Linked DNA regions of Companilactobacillus allii. The protein of the gene in region 1 interacts with the protein of each later gene in a pairwise test. Links are inferred from orthologs where the notes say so. Each region holds a gene or a part of one and is shown in the gene's direction. Other genes may lie near its edges. The genes, in order: BTM29_RS01155 and groL.

The links.
Region 2: the proteins of BTM29_RS01155 (region 1) and groL interact in binary tests that used the Escherichia coli proteins (3 or more experiments, as listed by UniProt). The link is inferred for Companilactobacillus allii from one-to-one orthologs.

What each region holds. Positions count from the first base shown.
Region 1 is NZ_CP019323.1:215,110-228,394, reverse strand. Bases 9,686-12,400 are described here. They hold BTM29_RS01155 (ABC transporter ATP-binding protein), read left to right. Parts: upstream 9,686-10,579; coding sequence 10,580-11,221; downstream 11,222-12,400. Other genes in these bases: BTM29_RS01145 (Ppx/GppA phosphatase family protein), read left to right, coding at 12,065-12,400; BTM29_RS01150 (ABC transporter permease), read left to right, coding at 11,221-11,994; BTM29_RS01160 (NADH-dependent flavin oxidoreductase), read right to left, coding at 9,686-10,375. Outside these bases: RNA polymerase recycling motor HelD, read right to left, coding at 1-1,917; trpS (tryptophan--tRNA ligase), read left to right, coding at 2,215-3,240; BTM29_RS01185 (MarR family winged helix-turn-helix transcriptional regulator), read left to right, coding at 3,354-3,797; BTM29_RS01180 (MDR family MFS transporter), read left to right, coding at 3,829-5,322; BTM29_RS01175 (DUF4811 domain-containing protein), read left to right, coding at 5,322-6,044; BTM29_RS01170 (hypothetical protein), read left to right, coding at 6,179-6,382; BTM29_RS01165 (Ig-like domain-containing protein), read right to left, coding at 6,713-9,064; more of BTM29_RS01160, read right to left, coding at 9,236-9,685; more of BTM29_RS01145, read left to right, coding at 12,401-12,985; BTM29_RS01140 (YbhB/YbcL family Raf kinase inhibitor-like protein), read right to left, coding at 12,982-13,285. UniProt on the Escherichia coli protein: Part of the ABC transporter complex FetAB, which is probably involved in iron export and enhances resistance to H(2)O(2)-mediated oxidative stress. Probably responsible for energy coupling to the transport system.
Region 2 is NZ_CP019323.1:42,656-48,927, reverse strand. The notes cover bases 584-3,439. They hold groL (chaperonin GroEL), read left to right. Parts: upstream 584-1,123; coding sequence 1,124-2,755; downstream 2,756-3,439. Other genes in these bases: BTM29_RS00220 (MerR family transcriptional regulator), read left to right, coding at 3,281-3,439; groES (co-chaperone GroES), read left to right, coding at 790-1,077; BTM29_RS00235 (CPBP family intramembrane glutamic endopeptidase), read right to left, coding at 584-657. In the rest of the region: more of BTM29_RS00235, read right to left, coding at 31-583; more of BTM29_RS00220, read left to right, coding at 3,440-4,090; BTM29_RS00215 (DUF554 domain-containing protein), read left to right, coding at 4,161-4,841; BTM29_RS00210 (ketopantoate reductase family protein), read left to right, coding at 4,952-5,896; BTM29_RS00205 (TIGR00282 family metallophosphoesterase), read left to right, coding at 6,183-6,272.

The sequences.
Region 1 (13,285 bases):
TTTCAATCCCATATAATAATCAGTTTCATCATCAAAAACTTTAATAGAAGGAATCTCACCTTTTCTAGAGAACGACTTAACTTCTTTAGCGTTTGGTAGAAGTGACTTGGCAAAGTCAGTTATTTCGGCAGTTGAGCGATAACTCTGGTTCAGATTAATAGTCGTTACTTTTTTGCCTTGATACAATTCACAAATAGCGTCGATAACGTCCTTATTGCGATATGAACTAGTCAAAACATCCTGTGCACGGTCGCCGAGTAGTGTCATTTTAGCATTTGGGAAAGAGTGTGAAATATATTTTAATTGAGCCATAGTATAATCTTGGATTTCATCAATAAAGATATGCTGAATATTGTGATTTGTGCCGCTGTCAGTGATGAAGTCACGTAGATAAAGGATCGCAATAGCATCGCTGAGTCCGAGTTTGTGAGCTTCGACATTTTGATCAATTGATTCGATCATTGTTTGCCAAACTTTGTTAGAAACAATGTCTTGGTTCATATTAGTAAGTAAGAAGACGTATTCCTTATAAGGATCGAAGAAGTAATTATTGATCAAAGCGTTGTAAATAGGAGCATAGCGTTCCTTTAAGAATTCTTCGGCAATGATAGAACGTTGGTTGGTCGATTCCTCAATATTATTGTCAGTAATGATTTGTTGGAAGTCCTCATCATTAAGATTGTCAATTTCAGCTTGGACCCAATCTTCGTCACGATCGTTGTGAATACGACGCTTTAGTTGCTTGATCAGAATATTCTTAGTTTTGAGGAATCTATCAGGAATACTGAAAGCTGTATTTTGTCTGTTATAGATCTCTGAGATTTCTTCTTTAGTAAAGAATGGCTTACCTTCAAAGATAATATCCTCAAAATATAATGTATGTTCCTTATTTTCCTTTTCAGTTTGTTCCAGTGTCGTTAAGAAGTCAGCACTTTCCTTAAACAGGCGAATGTCTATCGTTGTTTGTGGAAGGTTACGTTCATCTTTTTCATAGCGATCAAACAAAGTTTCAACTTGGATACCTGTCAATCGAAATGATATGAACTCATTAAGTGTTACTTGACGCATATTTCTTTCACCAAGACTTGGTAGTACCTCTGATATGTAGTTACTAAAGAGTCTATTGGGGGAGAAAAGGACGATCTTGTCCGCATCCAAAGTCGAACGGCTGTGATAAAGCAAGTAGGCAACACGTTGCAAGATTGCAGATGTTTTACCACTTCCAGCGACACCTTGAACTAATAAGACGTCTGAGTGTGTGTCACGAATAATAGTATTTTGTTCATGTTGAATGGTAGCGACAATGTTCTTCATATATTCATCACTGTATTCACTCAAGACAGATTGAAGGATTTCGTCACCGACGGTTTCGTTGGTATCAAACATAGTTCTTATTTTGTTATTAATAATTTGGAATTGACGCTTTTTCTTCAAGTCAACTTCGGCTTTGCCATTTGGAGTAGAGTAGCTGACTTTACCAAGGATACCATTATAGTAAATACCGGAAATTGGAGCACGCCAGTCGTATATTAGAAACTCCCCATCATCATCTTGCAAAGTAGAAGTTCCTATATAAAGTGTATCCTCTTCATTATCTTCAACAACATCGATACGTCCAAAATATGGAGAACCTTGGAGGTTTTCCAGTTGTTGTTTATTAGATTCAAGGATATTTTCGTTTTCGACCGCCAAAGTAACCAATTGCTTTTGTTGCTGAACAGAAGCGTTAGTTTCCATTTTGTCATCTACTTCAAAAGTATTGACCTTGATATTTTCACCGTAATTACGGTAGATATTATGTGTTTCAGTGTGAGCCTTTTCAAGATTCTCAGTAGTTTGTGCAATTTTGTTATCGATCTTTTGTGCAATTTTACTAACTCTTGTTTGCTCTTCTTCTTTAGTTTCGTTAATGGTCATAAATTACCTCTCGTTGACAATTTGGTTGTTTTTAATTATGCTTATAACAATTAAAGTACATTAAATCATAAGCATTTTTGAGTACTAATTCAAGTAAGTTGTATCAGAGAATGACTCTTAAGCTGAAAAAGTCATCGACCTTGAATTGGAAAATGGACATGGATTGTTACCTTATAACTAATGAGTGGTAGAAAATTCTACAAAACAGGTGGCACCACGTGAAAGCGTCCTATTGATATATTTATATCTTTAGGCGCTTTTTTTATGTTTTAATAATAAAAAAATGGAGGAAATATTATGACAACAAATACAATTTTATCAGGTGATCGTCCAACTGGGAAACTTCATATTGGACATTACCTAGGTTCATTACATAATCGTGTAAAGTTACAAAACGAAGGTAAGTATAAGTTATTTATCATGATTGCAGATATGCAGGCATTAACAGATAACGCTAGGAATCCTGAAAAGATCCGCAACAGTTTGATTCAAGTAGCATTGGATTACTTATCAGTTGGAATTGATCCAGCCAAATCAAACATTTTGATTCAATCACAGATCCCAGCCTTGAATGAATTAACAATGTATTATCTTGATTTGGTCAATGTTTCCAGACTAGAAAGAAACCCAACAGTTAAATCAGAAATAAAACAAAAAGGATTCGGCCAAAGTATACCCGCTGGATTTTTAACATATCCAGTTAGTCAGGCTGCAGATATAACAGCATTCAAAGCAGATACTGTCCCAGTTGGTGATGATCAAGAACCAATGCTTGAACAAACACGTGAAATCGTTCGTACATTTAATAATACATATAATACTAATACATTAGTTGAACCAAAGGGTATATTCCCACCTAAGGGACAAGGTAGACTTCCCGGAATTGATGGCAATGCCAAGATGAGTAAGTCTTTAGGTAATTGTATCTATCTATCTGATCCAGAGGATGTTGTTACTAAAAAGGTTATGTCAATGTACACAGATCCTGATCATATACATGTTGAAGATCCAGGTAAAATTGAAGGTAACACTGTCTTCACTTATCTTGATGCTTTCGCTGAAGATAAGAAAATGGTAGAACAATTGAAGGAACAATATCAAGCAGGAGGCTTAGGGGATGTCAAAGTAAAACGTTACTTAAATGATGTTTTACAAGAAGTACTTAAACCAATGCGTGAACGTCGTGCTGAATATGAGAAAGATATACCAAGTGTCTACCAGATATTAAAGGATGGTAGTGATCGTGCAAATGAAGTCGCAAACCAGACTCTATCAGAGGTTAGAAGCGCCATTGGTGTCAATTATTTCGATAATTTAAAATAGGATACGCTTACTTTTAAATATGTTGTATCTAACTGTTGATTTTATCAACAGTTGGGTATAACATATTTTTTGTTGCTATTTAGAAATTTATTTTTGATTTTATGAGGAGAACAATGGACGACTACGATTTGATAGGCTTTGCAGTGAGATTTATGATGCAACGCAAGCGGATTTTATCTGTCTTTCTTAAAGGAAGAAACTTGAATTTGGCTGATTGCATAATATTAATGCTTAGTATTAAGCATCCTGAATATAACCAAGAAAAAATTGGTGAGGTTACTTTATTCGATGGGGCAATTATTGCTCGATCATTAAAGAAACTAGAAAACCAAGATCTGGTCACTCGAAAAGTTGATAAGAGTAACCGACGTAGGAAAATTGTCCAAATTACTGAAACGGGAAAAGAGTTTGGAAATAAACTCATGGCAGCTTTTAAAGATTCAAACGAGACAATTTACTCAGGCATCACGGAGGATGAATTAGAGCAATTGGACGTTATTTTAGCAAAAGTTTATACCAATCTCGATAAAGTTAAAATTCCCGATAGTAATAAATAGATATATAAGATGAAAGAAGGAACTTACTATTATGGCAAATAGTAGTGCACAAGTGGATGTGAATGGTAAAGCTTACAACCGTAACTTGTTAGTTTTGGTTTTGCTTGTCGGAACATTTTGTACTGTTTTGAATGGTACTATTTTGACTACCGCATTCCCCACTTTAATGAAAGAATTTAATGTTACAACATCTGCTGTTCAATGGTTAACTACTGGATTTTTGATGGTTAACGGTATTATGATTCCTGTTACTGCTTGGTTAAGTAACAACTTTAGTAACAAAATCTTGTATATTGTTGCGATGTCTACATTCTTAGTTGGAACAATTATGTGTTTTACAGCACCTAACTTCCAAACTATCTTGGCTGGACGTTTAGTTCAAGCTGTTGGTGTTGGTATTACAATGCCATTATTACAAGTTATTATGTTATCAATATTCCCACCCGCTAAAAGAGGTACTGCCATGGGTCTAAGTGGTATTGTTATCGGACTTGCTCCAGCTATTGGACCTACATTGTCTGGTTGGATCATTGATAACTTCACATGGCGTGATTTGTTCGGAATGATTATTCCTATTGTTATAATCGTAATTATTCTGGCATTTGCCTTCATGAGACCAGTTATTGAAACAAAGAGAACTAAGCTTGATGTTTTATCATTACTATTATCAACCTTTGGATTTGGTTCAGTTCTTTATGGATTCTCATCTGTTGGTGATAAAGGATGGGGTTCACCAATTGTTCTAGGTACTATTATCGGTGGAATTATTATCGTCATCTTATTTGGTTATCGTCAATTGAAGATGGATACACCATTCCTAGAATTACGTGTTTTCAAACAAAAGAGATTCGCTGTTGCGGCAGCATTATCATCAGTAACTAACATGGCCATGGTCGGTGTTGAAATGATCTTGCCATTGTATCTCCAAATTGTTAAGGGTATGAGTGCTTTCCATTCTGGATTAACACTTTTACCAGGTGCTATCTTAATTGGTATCATGAGTCCGATCACTGGTCGTGCATTTGATAGATTCGGTGCTAAGGATCTTGCTAGAATGGGAATGTTTCTTCTAACAGCTGGTACAATTCCATTCTTATTCTTGACTAAGACTACACCAGTATTAGACATTATTATCTTGTATATGATTCGTATGTTTGGTATTTCAATGGTTCTAATGCCTGTTACAACAGATGGTATGAATTCATTACCACTTCACTTGATGAGTCATGGTACCGCAGTTAACAATACAGTTCGTCAGGTATTCAGTTCAATGGGTACAGCTATCTTGGTCAGTGTCTTGACTAACGTAACTAATAACTTGAAGCCTGGTAAGTCAATTTTGACAAAGACACCTTTGAAATATGAAAATGACTTTTTCAACGCCACTTTAAGTGGATATCACGCTGCCTTTGGTATAGCAATTCTATTCTGTGTGGTTGCTTTAGTAATTAGTTTTATGATTAGAGATAGTCACAAGTCTAAAGACGTTGATCTCAATAAAGTAGAAATGGCTGGTGATAAATAATGATTATTGTTTTAATATTATTGTCTGTAGTTCTAGCATTTTACTTTGCTGTATTTATTCAAAACAAAAAAGTCGGCTATTCATTAATGGCCGTAAGTATAGTAGTTTTCCTATGTGGATTAGTTATGCTGATCTCTAATGAATACAATCACTTCGGTATGCATAAGGTAACTTCTGAGAAGACAGAACAGATTCAAACAGTTCAAAAGGGCAATAACATATTGCTTTATAAAGAATTGGGAACTAGTGGTAAGGAAGATGTATATATTTATCGTCGACCAGAAACTGCCAAAGCCAAGAATCCTGATCACACTAAGGCAAAACTTAATGTAACTAACAAAGTCAAAAAAGGTGCATCTTCAAATACCTTGGCTCAAAAGACGACTCGTTGGGAATATAAGAACGGATTCTATTCATTCTTATTCGGTATTTCAGGTAATGACAAAGAGTTTGTCAAACAAACTAACACATTCCATATCGGGGATGATTGGTTAGTATTGAGTACAACCCAAGCTGCTAAGTTGAGCAAAGAAATGAAGAGTAAAAAAGTTCAAGCCCAAATGAAGACTCAAGGAGAAGCCTATGTTAAAGCTGCACTTACAACAGCAATGACACAGAATCCAACAATGAGTGCTTCACAACAAAAGCAAGTTATGAAACAAGCACAAAAAGAGTTCAAAGCACAAGCTATGGCAAAAGTAGTAAAAGAACTTACAAAATAATTAGTTAAGTAGACAAGTCGGAGAAATCCGGCTTTTTTTGTCGACTAAAATTTTCTGAGGATGTATAACTGGGGTTGGAAATGGGAATGGGAAGTATTTGTCGATCAATGGAGAGAATTAAGGAGATAATTATTATGAAAAATAATACCAAGTTATTCTTATATTGCGGAGCATTACTAGCAGTCCTGTCAGTAGGCCTAGTAACAACAGTTTCAGCCGCAACAGTTCCAAGTATCGATACAGATACTAGTATTCCAGAACCAGAAAAAGTCGGTACACAAGTTGATACTGATGTTAACGTTGCTAACAATGCTATACATGAAATATCAAGAGCGTAACAATACACGGTAATTTCCGAGCATTAACACAAAAAATGACGGCCAACACGAAAGTGTTGACCGCCATTTTTAGCGTTAAGCGGAAGAAATTGTGTATTGTTACGCGTTTGCGAAGCAAACAATAAAAATACAATATATAACACATAAACTAAGTAGTTTAGAACCAAAAGAAAGTGTTGACCGCCATTTTTAGCGTTAAGCGGAAGAAATTGTGTATTGTTACGCGTTTGCGAAGCAAACAAGGGGAAAATAATATAAGAGATAACCGAATTTGAACTTAACTGTCTTGAACCTAAATAACTTGAACCCAAACCAATAAGTAAAAAAATCCTAAGGTGCATCAGTCAAGGACCAAGTAAGTGTCCCAGAATAATTACCAGATTTAGTATTAGATCCAAGATAAAGCTTCCAAGCACCAACACCAATGTAATTAGTTAGATTCTGACTACCATTAAAGGTCCCAGACTTAATTGGAATGCTCGAAGGATTCGACGGAATCGGTGTCCAAGTACCGGTGTCTGTATCAGAATCTACACGCTGCTTCAAAAACATTAATCCATCAGCCGAAGGTGAAAGAGCATCGCCATTGCTATTAACCATCTGTTCAGTATTGGCATTTGTAAAGCCAACTTGAACGTAATAATTGTCTTCAGTAGGATGGTTAACTATTAATTGTCCAGTTGTGGCAACGTTAGTAAGTGACTTTTCTTTACCAGCAAAGTTGGTTGTACCAAAGTCTATTAAGCGTGGTGTTTCGGTAAAACCGACTACATCACTTATATCTACTTGAGCGACATTAGATACCATGTCACCTGTGGAAATTCCAGTACTTGTGGTACCGGACATATTTGCTGTACTAGTAATGACACCGGCTGAAGCCTGTGATACTTTGGCTTTAAAGTTCAACGTCGCAAATGTTCCATTACCAACATTACCAATACCTAATGAAAAGTTACCATTACTATCAGGTGATGCGGAACCAGTCCAGCCATCAGAACCTATAATTTGTCCACTTACAAAGGTCATACCATCAGGGATAGAAGTTTTTAATTGTCCACCAGTGAAATAATCTTTACTATCCGAGTTTGTACCGAATTTTATTTGATAGTCGACTATATCACCAGCAACTGCATCGGTTTTTTCGGAAAAATCACTGTCACCTTTAGTTTCGTTTTTTACTAAGTTAGTAAAGGTATATTCAAATGATGATTTTTCGACCGGAATATCTACTGAGGCATTGTAGGTTTTACTACCATCTGAAGTGTTAATAGCGTCGTGTCCGGTGAAATTAGCAGTATTGCTTAGTGTTTGATTACTTGCGCTTTCGGTGATTGTTGCCTCAAAGGAAATCGTTGCACTTTGTCCATCCGTTAATAGAACACTTGGATAAAAGGTCAAAGTTTTACTTGATGAATCATAGACGTCAGAGGAAATGTTCTGTGTGCCACTTGCCGTAGTCATTTTGATTGTACTTGTATCAATTTGAAGTCCGTCGGGTATTTTATCTACCAGATCATCGTATGACCATTTACTGTTGAATCCATAGTTACCAATTTTTAAGTTGAATTTTAACTTGTCACCAACGCGGTTCAACTTGTCGCTACTAGTTTCATTGGTATAAGTTTTCCCCGCGACTGGCAGTGAGTAAGGTGCCTCTGTGACACCGATGGTAGATGCATAGTGTGCAGTTTGAGAGGGGGCAAGTGTTGTATATGGCCACTTCAGTGTATATGTAGAATCTCCTCTTTTATTCATGATATTGTCACCATAATTAAATGACTTAGCCTCAGCACCAGTACCTGAGAAGTTCGCAGGGATGAATCCAGCTAACCAATTCAAACCGGTATTGTTTTCTTGACCGATGTAGTTTGAAGGGCCGTCAGGAACATTTTTACTTACCATTAGCTTGTAATTACCATTTTGGATAAAGAAGCCACTTTGATCGCCAAGATCTTGAATAGCAACAATATCAGAGTCGTTTAGGTAGGTATCCTCACCATATAAAACACCGAAGGATTGAGTGGAGGTAGTATTGTTTTGTAAGTATAGTTCTCTATAGACAACTGCAGAATTACTTTGAGATGCTCTAAGAAGTATCTCAGCTTTCAAATTGAAATTTCCAAAAGAATCATTTCTTTGGAAGTCACCAACTATTTTGAAGGCTTTATTACCGTTATCGTCTGTTCCTATATAGTACTGTTTGTTCTTTAGTGCATTTGTTAATAAAGAATAATCTTTCCCGGTAGCAGTACTTGAATTATTATTTGGAACGATCATAAAGTCAGGAGAAGAAAGCGAGACTGATTGTTGTGGTAAGCCCCCAGTTCCAGTAATACCAGATTGGAATATTGCAGAAATGTACTTACCATTATTATTTAAAAAGGTGTTTATTTTTGAATAATAAGCATTGTCGGTACTTATGGCAACAGAGTCTGTTGTCATAGTTGAATCCAGATGATCAGCTACTTGGTAGTTCTTATCAGCAGCTAGACCAAAGGCATAGCCTAACGAGAGATTGCCACCGATTGGGAGTGATTGAACTTCATTGTATGATGAAACTTTCCAGTTTGTGATGCCGTCGTCAATGTCAGCCGCATTCACAGTTTTGGTCGCACAAAAAATCAAACTAATGAAAAAGAAGAATATTAAATAAAAAACTCTAAATTTTATATGTATTCTCATTATATTTATTTCCCCTTAAATAAATGGTAAACAGTAATAATTATATTCAATATAAGTATACGAAATTTCACGATATGTTATTGTTCAATATTGGTAAATAAATTTGGTATTAATTAATCAAAAAGAGGTCAGAATTGAAAAACAATCCTGACCTCTTTTTGATTAATTTTTTTATTTGACAATATCAAACCAGTCACCTGAATTTTGCAATACTTGCCATAACTTATCTGGCAATTTCATATTGTCTAATTGAGAAATATGTAACTGTTGTTCGATATCTTCAGTGTCTCCTGTCTTAACCTTTTCAGCCCAATCAGGATTGACAACTAGTCCATGCGCAATTGCGGCAAGATCTAATCCTTCATTTAAAGCCTCTTCTGCTTGATCTGGAGTGTTTAATGATCCAGCAGAAATCAATGTAACACGGTGATCAACATACTTAACTAATGTTTCAAGATAAGTAGGATCATTAGTTGAACTACCGATTGGCTTAGAAGTTAACACATTGTTTAATGCCACGTGAACATAATCAATACCTCTATTGATTAACTCATCGATCAAGGCCAAAGAATCATGTAATCGCAAACCACCATCAAGATGTTCTTCAAGTGAAATACGATAGCCTACGATAAAGGGACGTTTTGCAAAGCGTTTGATGACTGAGTTGATTTCGTCAACTACAGCTAACGGAAAGCGCATGCGATTTTCAAGTGAACCACCCCATTTATCAAGTCGTTTATTATAGTATGGTGATAGAAAATTCTGGAATAAGAAACCAAATGCACCATGTAATTCAACGCCATCAAATCCAGCGGCAATTGCTCTTCTAGTTGTTTCACCAAAATCTTTGATGATATCCAAGATTTCTTCTTCAGTTAAAGCCCTTGGACTCAAGGCTTTGACGAAGGTACTTTCTTTTGTTGTAACAGTACTGGAACTCACGATATCTTTTGGGTCTACTAGATCAGTGTTAGCTTTGTTACCAGCATGTAGAATTTGTAGAATTGCTTTGGCACCACCACTTTTGGCAACATCTGCAAGACGTGTAAGACTCGGAATAAACTTGTCATCATATCCAGCAAACTCGTCACTGAAGCCAATTGCATTAGCGGCAACAGGTGTCGATCCTGTGATTACCATACCTAATCCGTTAACACGACGACGATAATATTCAACTTCTTGATCAGAAACTGTACCATCGTCATTTCCAGACCAAGTGGTCATAGGTGACATTACCATGTGATTTTTAAGTGTAAGTCCATTTTTAAAAGTAAAAGGTGCGAGAGTTTTTTCATATTTATTGTTTGTCATTTATATATCTTCTTTCTTAATTCGTGTACTTACCTTAAACCGTAAACCATACTTTGTAGCAAGGGCTAAATTCAAATTTTTTTAAAATTTTTGAAATACACATTTCAAGGACTGTCCTAAAATGGTAATACTTGGTATACTCTGTGAAAAATGGATTTGATTGAAAATTTTGGTTTACTAATAATTAAATACGGGGTGAAATAAGTGGACAATATCTTTGAAGTAAAGGATCTTTCTTATCAGGTAGGAGAAAAAAGGATTCTAAAGAATATAAGTTTGAATATCAAAAGAGGTAAGTATGTAACGTTTGTTGGTCCATCTGGATCAGGTAAAAGCACATTGATGAGAATTTTGGCTTCAATGATTAGTGCTAGTTCCGGAGAGGCTTTATTCAATGGTAAGCATATTAGTTCGTATGAACCAACCAAGTACCGTCAAAGGGTGTCATATGCCTTTCAGCAACCTACACTTTTTGGCAAAACAATCAGAGAAAACTTGGAGTTCCCATATGAAGTTCGTGGTGAAGAGTTTGATGAAGCACAAGTAGTAAAGCTCTTGAAGTATGTCAATTTGGATGAAAGTTATATTGATAAAAGTGTCAATGATGTCTCCGGTGGTGAAAAGCAAAGAATCGCTTTGCTGAGGAATTTGATCTTCAAACCAGAAGTGTTGATTACAGATGAGGTTACAACTGGCCTTGATTCAGATAATAAAGAAATCATTCATAGTATTTTGAACAAATTCAATCAAGATGATGGACTGACGATTCTTCGTGTCACACATGATGATTCTGAGATTGAACAATCAACCGATAAGATTACTATCAAAAATGGTGAGGTGATTTAATGTCTAATTTAACGGTTTCTAATTCAACATTGATACTGGGATTTGTTCTGGTAATAATTGCACTTGTCATTGGTTACTGGCAGAAACTACAGATCGATAAGGATATTATTATCGGTGTCGTCCGAGCAATTGTTCAACTGACGATTGTTGGATATGTATTGAAGTTTGTCATTAAGGCCAATGATTTTTGGCTGACTAGTGCATTCTTTGTCATTATCGTTATAAATGCTTCGTGGAATGCTGGTAAGAGAGGTAAGGGAATCCCTAAGGCATTCTCATTTTCGTTATTGGCTATATCGATTGGAACAGTAATTACCCTAGGAACTTTAGTTTTAACAGGATCGATCAAATTCATACCTGAACAGATCGTTCCATTTACGGGTATGATTGCTAGTAATATTATGGTGGCGATCGGTTTATGTTATCGAAATATGAAACAAAGTTTCACTGATCGTCATCAACAGATCCTAGAGAAATTGGCACTTGGTGCAGATATTAAATTGGCTTCTGAAGATATTATTCGAGAGAGTATCAAAAGTGGCATGCAGCCAACGATTGATTCCATTAAGACACTAGGCCTAGTTGCATTGCCAGGGATGATGTCTGGATTAATAATTGCTGGAGTTGACCCGGTTAAAGCAATCAAGTATCAAATCATGGTAACTTTTATGTTACTGGCATCAACTAGTATTGGATCCTTTATTTCGTGTTATTTAGCCTATAAACAGTTCTATAATGAACAAAAACAATTAAAATCTGACTTAATTTCATAACTTTGTGAAGATAGACCTACTATGTAGGTCTTTTTTTTTATATAATTAAAACAATGGGAAGTGATGCAATGTGAAGTTAGCAGTGATAGAAATAGGATCTAACTCCATCAGAACATCAGTGTATAGATCTTCAAAGCGGAATCGTTTTAAAACCTTGGATCGATGGCGTGAACCAGTTCGGTTAGGCAAATCGATTGCACAAAGTCGATTATTAACGAATGAACAAATTGAAGAGACAATTGATGTTTTGAAGAAATTTCAAGATAGAATTCAAAGATACGAAGTAGATAGTATAAGTTTGATCGCCACAGCGGCAGTTCGTCTTGCAAAAAATCAGGAACAATTGATATTTGCGGTACTTAAAGAGACTGGATTACAACTGCACATTATTGATGAGCAAGAAGAGGCATATTATGATTATGTCGCTGTTCACAATACAATGAGGATTAAGGATGCCTTAATTGTTGATGTCGGTGGAGGTAGCAGTGAGATAAGCTTAGCTAAAAAAGGACGCTTGAAACATGGTCTGAGTATTCCAATTGGAGCAATTTCAATTTCGGACCTTTATTTGAAGAGTGATCCGATAAAGTCTAGCGAGTTGGCTAATGCAAAAAAGGCTATTAACGCACGATTAGATAATCTGAATTGGATGAGTTCTGAAGCAACATTTGTTGGCTTAGGTGGAACTCTTCGTGCAGTTACTAGTATTTTAAATCGAGAAGGTAAGAAGAAGAAAACCTTACATAACTCAATCGTTACTAGTGAACAAATCGATACGTTGTTTAATCGCTTACTCCACTCGTCTAATGAAGAGCGTAGTAAGATCAAGGAATTAAGTGATGGAAGATTTGAAGTCATACTTGGTGGAATTTTGATTATTTCAGAGATAATTAAAAAAACCCCCTCTAACGAAATCCGCTTTTCGAATTTCGGTGTTAGAGAAGGTTATGTATTTAATTACTTCCATAAAATGAATCAAGCAAAAGATTAAGCACGGCTTGGTAATGTTAGGTTTGTTGAATCAACAATATGATTCTCCATTTTGTGGAGCAATTCATTCATCCAAAAGTCGTCTGCAATATCAAGAACCGTGTCAAGAGCGTATACTTTTAGTACGTAATTATGTGTGGTATCTGGTGGTTTCGGTCCATTATACCCAGTAGTGAAGGGGCTTTTTGGTTTACCCAATAATGGACTGGCAGAACTATTTTTACCTTGAATAGCAGAATGTGTGGTTTGGCTGAAGTTTTCTGGGATGTTCAATTGGTCTGGTGAAATATTCGCCATTGTC
Region 2 (6,272 bases), 170 kb from region 1 along the record:
ACTGCAAGTTTGACTATAAACAAAATCACACTACATAAAACTGATCATAACTACCAAAGTATTCATAACTAAGTGACTACCAGCACTAACGTATATATTCTTTGACTTGTAATAAATAAAGGAAAACCATAAACCCATGGCAACGTAAATCAAAAACCTAGTGTCTTGGTGCATGAAGGCAAAGAACAAAGCTGAAATTGCGGCTGCCCAATAAATATTTGTGGGTTTAATTAAATTTGAGAAAAATACACGTCTGAAAATAATTTCTTCCATGATTGGTGCACAAATCAAAACATACAAGAAATAATATGGATAGGCTCGTACCAAAGCTAATAATTGCATTGTATTGGCTGAGTCAGTACTTGCATGGAAAATATGTTGATCAATTAAACCTAAGCCTAATTGGATAACTAAAGCTCCGATTGTTCCAACGATTATCCACTGAAGTTTATTATTGAAAGTTGTGGATTCTTCTAATTCATTGGGAGTACTTTTTTGAGTTAAGTAGATCATGACAACTGTTGCTACAACAGCGGCTATTGTGATTACTAAGAAGTAAGCGGACCCAGTGACTTTTGCCATTGATAAAATTGAGCCGACAAATAGCAAAGCGATGTATGTTAATAATGTTAAAAATTGATTTGTTGAATATTTCATAATTTCTCCTATTTTCATAAAGGTAAATACTTGCATGTTCACAATAAAATGTTAATATAAAACATGTGATTAGCACGAAGTAACTTAGAGTGCTAAATTAAAAATAAATATTAATCATCGGAGGCATTCAAATTGTTAAAACCACTTGGAGACAGAGTTATTGTAACAGTCGATAAAGAAGAAGAGAAGACAGTAGGCGGCATTGTTCTTGCTAACAACGCTAAAGAAAAGCCACAAACAGCAGAGGTTGTTGCTGTAGGTGAAGGCTCAATAACAGAAGATGGAAAGACATTACCAATGCACATTAAGGTTGGCGACAAGGTTCTTTTCGATAAGTATGCTGGCTCAAATGTAAAGTTTGATGACACTGATTATTTAATCTTACACGAAAAAGATATCATGGCAATCGTTGAAAAATAATTAATTAAAATTATTAAATTAATAAAAATTATTGGAGTGTGAAAGTATGGCAAAAGAAATTAAATTCTCAGAAGATGCTCGTTCAAAAATGTTAGATGGTGTCAATAAGTTGGCTGACACAGTTAAGACAACTATCGGACCTAAGGGTAGAAATGTTGTTCTTGAAAAGAGTTATGGTTCACCTGAGATCACAAATGATGGTGTTACTATTGCTAAGAGTATTGAATTAGAAGATCATTTTGAGAACATGGGTGCAAAGCTTGTTTCCGAAGTTGCTTCAAAGACAAATGATATCGCCGGTGATGGTACTACTACAGCCACAGTTTTGGCTCAAGCTATCATCAAAGAAGGTATGAAAAACGTTACTGCAGGTGCTAACCCTGTTGGTATTAGAACTGGTATCGAAAAGGCAACTAAAGCTGCTGTTGATGAACTACACAAGATTTCACACAAAGTAGCTGGAAAGTCAGATATTGCTCAAGTTGCTTCAGTTTCATCAGCTAGTGAAGAAACTGGTAAGTTGATTGCTGACGCTATGGAAAAAGTCGGTAACGATGGTGTTATTACAATTGAAGAATCAAAGGGTATTGATACAACACTTGATGTTGTTGAAGGTATGCAATTTGATCGTGGATATATTTCACAATACATGGTTACAGATAACGACAAGATGGAAGCTGATTTAGATAATCCTTACATCTTGATCACTGATAAGAAGATTTCAAGTATTCAAGATATCTTGCCATTGTTACAACAAATCGTTCAACAAGGTAAGGCATTGTTGATCATCGCTGATGATATTGATGGTGAAGCACTACCAACACTAGTCTTGAATAAGATTCGTGGTACATTCAATGTTGTTGCCGTTAAGGCACCTGGCTTTGGTGATCGTCGTAAGGAACAATTGGAAGATATTGCTACTTTAACAGGCGCACAAGTTATCACTTCTGATCTTGGTCTTGAACTAAAAGACACAACTATGGATCAATTAGGTACAGCCGGTAAAGTTACAGTTACAAAAGACAATACAACAATCGTTGAAGGTGCTGGAGACAAGGGTGCTATCAGCGAACGTGTTGAAACAATCAAGAAGCAAATTGCTGAAACAACTTCAGACTTTGACCGTGAGAAGTTACAAGAACGTTTAGCTAAGCTTGCTGGTGGTGTTGCTGTTGTTAAAGTCGGTGCTGCTACTGAAACAGAATTGAAAGAACGCAAATATAGAATTGAAGATGCACTGAACGCTACACGTGCCGCCGTTGAAGAAGGCTACGTTGCAGGTGGTGGTACAGCATTCTTGAATATTATAGATGCAGTTAAGGCTGTTAAGAGTGAAGGCGACATTCAAACAGGTATTAACATCGTTGTTAGAGCGCTTGAAGAACCAGTACGTCAAATTGCTGAAAATGCTGGTATGGAAGGTTCAGTTATAGTTGAACATATGAAGGGTCAAAAACCAGAAGTTGGTTACAATGCTGCAACTGACAAATGGGAAAACATGGTTGACGCCGGAATTATTGATCCAACTAAAGTATCACGTTCAGCATTACAAAATGCCGCTAGTGTTGCTGCATTGTTATTAACAACAGAAGCTGTTGTTGCTGACAAACCAGATGATACACCAGCAGCTCCAGCCGCAGGTGCTAATCCAGCTGCCGGTATGGGCGGAATGATGTAGAGAGTGAAAAGAACCCGCTAGATTTTGAGCATTGCCTAGGATAATTGAAGTAGTGCAAAGCACTAGTTCAATTATACGTAGCGAGCGCAGGAATCTGGTTCATGTAACTTGTTTCAAAAAGAGAGTGGAATGAACCCGCTAGATTTTGAGCATCGCCTAGGATAATTGAAGTAGTGCAAAGCACTAGTTCGATTATACGTAGCGAGCGCAGGAATCTGGTTCATGTAACTCGTTTCAAAAAGAGAGTGAAAAGAACCCGCTAGATTTTGAGCATCGCCTAGGATAATTGAAGTAGTGCAAAGCACTAGTTCGATTATACGTAGCGAGCGCAGGAATCTGGTTCTTGCAACTCGTTTCAAAAAATAAATGAACCGATAGATCCAAAAATATTTAAATCTTAAACAAACTACTAAAAAAGTTACTTAGACAATAACTTAAAAACAAAACAAAACTAACCATTCCTATGCCAACGTAGGAATGGTTAGTTTTTTTGTGCTACAATTTTTAAAAAATAGAGGGAATGAAATGGATCAATTATTTACAATTGGACAACTTTCCAAAATATATGATATTAAAATACCAACACTGCGTTATTACGATGAGGTCGGTATTTTAAAGCCCGCCAAAGTGGATTCCAAAACACATTATCGTTATTATTCCACAGCTGAATTTGAACGATTGAATGTCATCAAGTATTTGCGTGCCCTTGATGTGCCTATTAGTGATATTAAGAACTTTTTTGATGCTCGTGATATTTCTACATTGGAAGATATGTTAAAAAGGCAACAGACACAAGTTAATCAACAAATTAAAACTCTTCAAGCTATCAATGGGAGAATATCTTCTCGTTTAAAACAAGTCAATGATGCTGAGAATTCAATTTTGGGTAAGATTGAATATTTAAATTTGCCAGAGACTCCTATTGTTTATTTGCGTAGGGACTACAACCTAAATGAAGATATTGAATTACCGTTGACCGCTTTGCGTAGAGAGTATGGATTGAATGAGGCGATATTTTTGGGGAAAATTGCTTTGTCATTGAGTAAACAAAACATTTTGGATGAAAAATTCGATGAGTACAGCGGAATCCTTTTAATGCTTGAAAATGGTGATCAGAGAAGAAATAGTTCCACATTACAAAAGGGGTCATACTTAAGAGTTAGATTCCATGGGACGCATCAGGATGCTTCAGATACTTATTTACAATTGAAGCAATATTGTGATGATAACTTACTTACAATAGTTGGTGATGCTATTGAAATAACGCTGATTGATTATGGTATTACTAACGATTTTGACAAGTATGTTACTGAAATCAGATTACCAGTTAGATAATTTTGTTGACCCTATAGTAACTAGAGAGTTTATATTAATATTATTATTTAAACTCAGGGGGCAATTAATAATGATTGGAACATTCTTTAACGTATCGATGATTATTGGAGGAAGTATCTTAGGCAGATTCTTACATAAGGGGATTAAACCGGAATATCAGAGGATTCTTACACAAGCATTGGGATTGGCAGCGAGTGTTATCGGAATCAATGCAGTTGTAGTTAACATGGCTAAGAGTAATTATCCAGTAATGTTCATCGTTAGTTTGGCCGTTGGTGGATTAATTGGAGAGAAAATAAACCTTGAGAAGAAGTTCAACGATATGGTTGGTAAGTTTTCTGGTGGCGGTAACTTGGCTGAGGGTTTAGCAACAGCCGTTTTACTGTATTGTATAGGTTCATTGTCGATTCTTGGACCTATCCAGGAGGCGTTAAAACATGACAGCACTTTTTTGTTTACTAATGGTATGTTGGACGGAATAACGTCGGTTGTACTGGCTTCAACTTTTGGATTAGGTATAGCGCTGGCCGCAATTGCTGTGTTTATTTGGCAGGGAAGTATATATGCGATTGCGTTAATGCTTCAAAGTTCAATTAATTCCGATATGATCACCGAATTAACTATCGTTGGTGGAGTTTTGATTTTGGCATCAGGATTAGGACTTCTTGAAATTAAAAAGATCAGTGTTTTGAACCTTTTGCCGTCATTGGCCATCCCAATTATAGGTGTTTTGGTATTACAGCTTTTTTAATTGTTTTAATGTAACACAATTGATGTTGTAGATGATTAATTATAAAATATTGACATTTATTATAAAAAGTCTAATATTACATAACAATACAATATTGGAGGCGTCAATTTATGAAATATGGAGTACTAGGTGCAGGTGCCATGGGTTTGAGATATGGAGTTCTTTTACAAGAAGCAGGATTTCCGGTTGACTTTGTTGATATTTGGGACGACCAAATAAACAAGGTCAAAGAACAAAACGGAGTCTATGTTTCTAGAGATGGGAAAGATAAACACCTGGTGCCAATCAATATTTACTCTCCAGAAGATTATTCGGGTAATCCAGATGTTTGGATTGTCTTTGTTAAACAGATGCAACTAGATGATGCTTTGAAACGAGCAAGTCACTTATTTACAAAAGAACAATATGTGGTTGCCCCAATGAATGGTATGGGACATATTGAAAAGCTTGATAAGTATTTTGCTGTCGAGAAAGTAATCAGTGGTACAGCAATGATTGCTACTGTTTTAAATGGAGTTGGTGATGTTGACTTCATGGGTAAATCTGGTGCTGGTAGTATGAAGTTAGTTAATCAAAATGAAACACCAGATGAAACTACGCATCAAATTTCTGATGATTTTACAAAAGCAAATTTGAATCCAGAAATCACAACTAACTTCCAAGGAACTTTGATGGCAAAAGTTATTTTGAATTCAGTATGTAATACTCTTTGCACAATGTTTAGTATCAAAATGGGTGATTTTATTCAAGCACCTACAGCTGAGGCTTTGAGTAAGCAACTTATTAACGAAGCATTTGACGTTTGTGAAAGAGCAGGTATAACTCTATTAAATACTCGTGAAGAAGAGTGGCAAGCGGTTAAGTTTGCCAGTACAGTAGGGATGCCACTACATTACCCATCAATGTATCAGGATATGTCTAAGAATCGACCAACAGAAGTTGATTATATCAATGGCTATATTTATGACTTAGGATTGAAATATCATTACGAAGCAACAACACATGATTTTGTGCGTAACCTAGTTCATTTGGCAGAGTTTTCAAGAGCGAAATAAATCACGCTTAATTTCCGAGTACTAACTCAAAATGCCTCAGCATTTACGAAAGTAAATACTGAGGCATTTTGAATTAGACGGAAGAAATTGCAATTTATTTCGCGTTTATACAGCAAGTTTGAGAGAACAAATAAGTAAAGAACGATTCAGTATTAAGAATTAAAAATTCAAATAGAAGAAATTGCAATTTATTTCGCGTTTGCACAACAAGTATAAGTACACTCTCTTTTTTAATTTGGTCAATATTGATACAATATCATAGGTAAAGATGGGGGAATTTTATATAATGAAAATACTTTTCGTTGGAGATGTCGTCGGCAACATCGGACTTAAGACAATAGAGGCCTATTTGCCTAAAATTAAACAAAAGATCAAA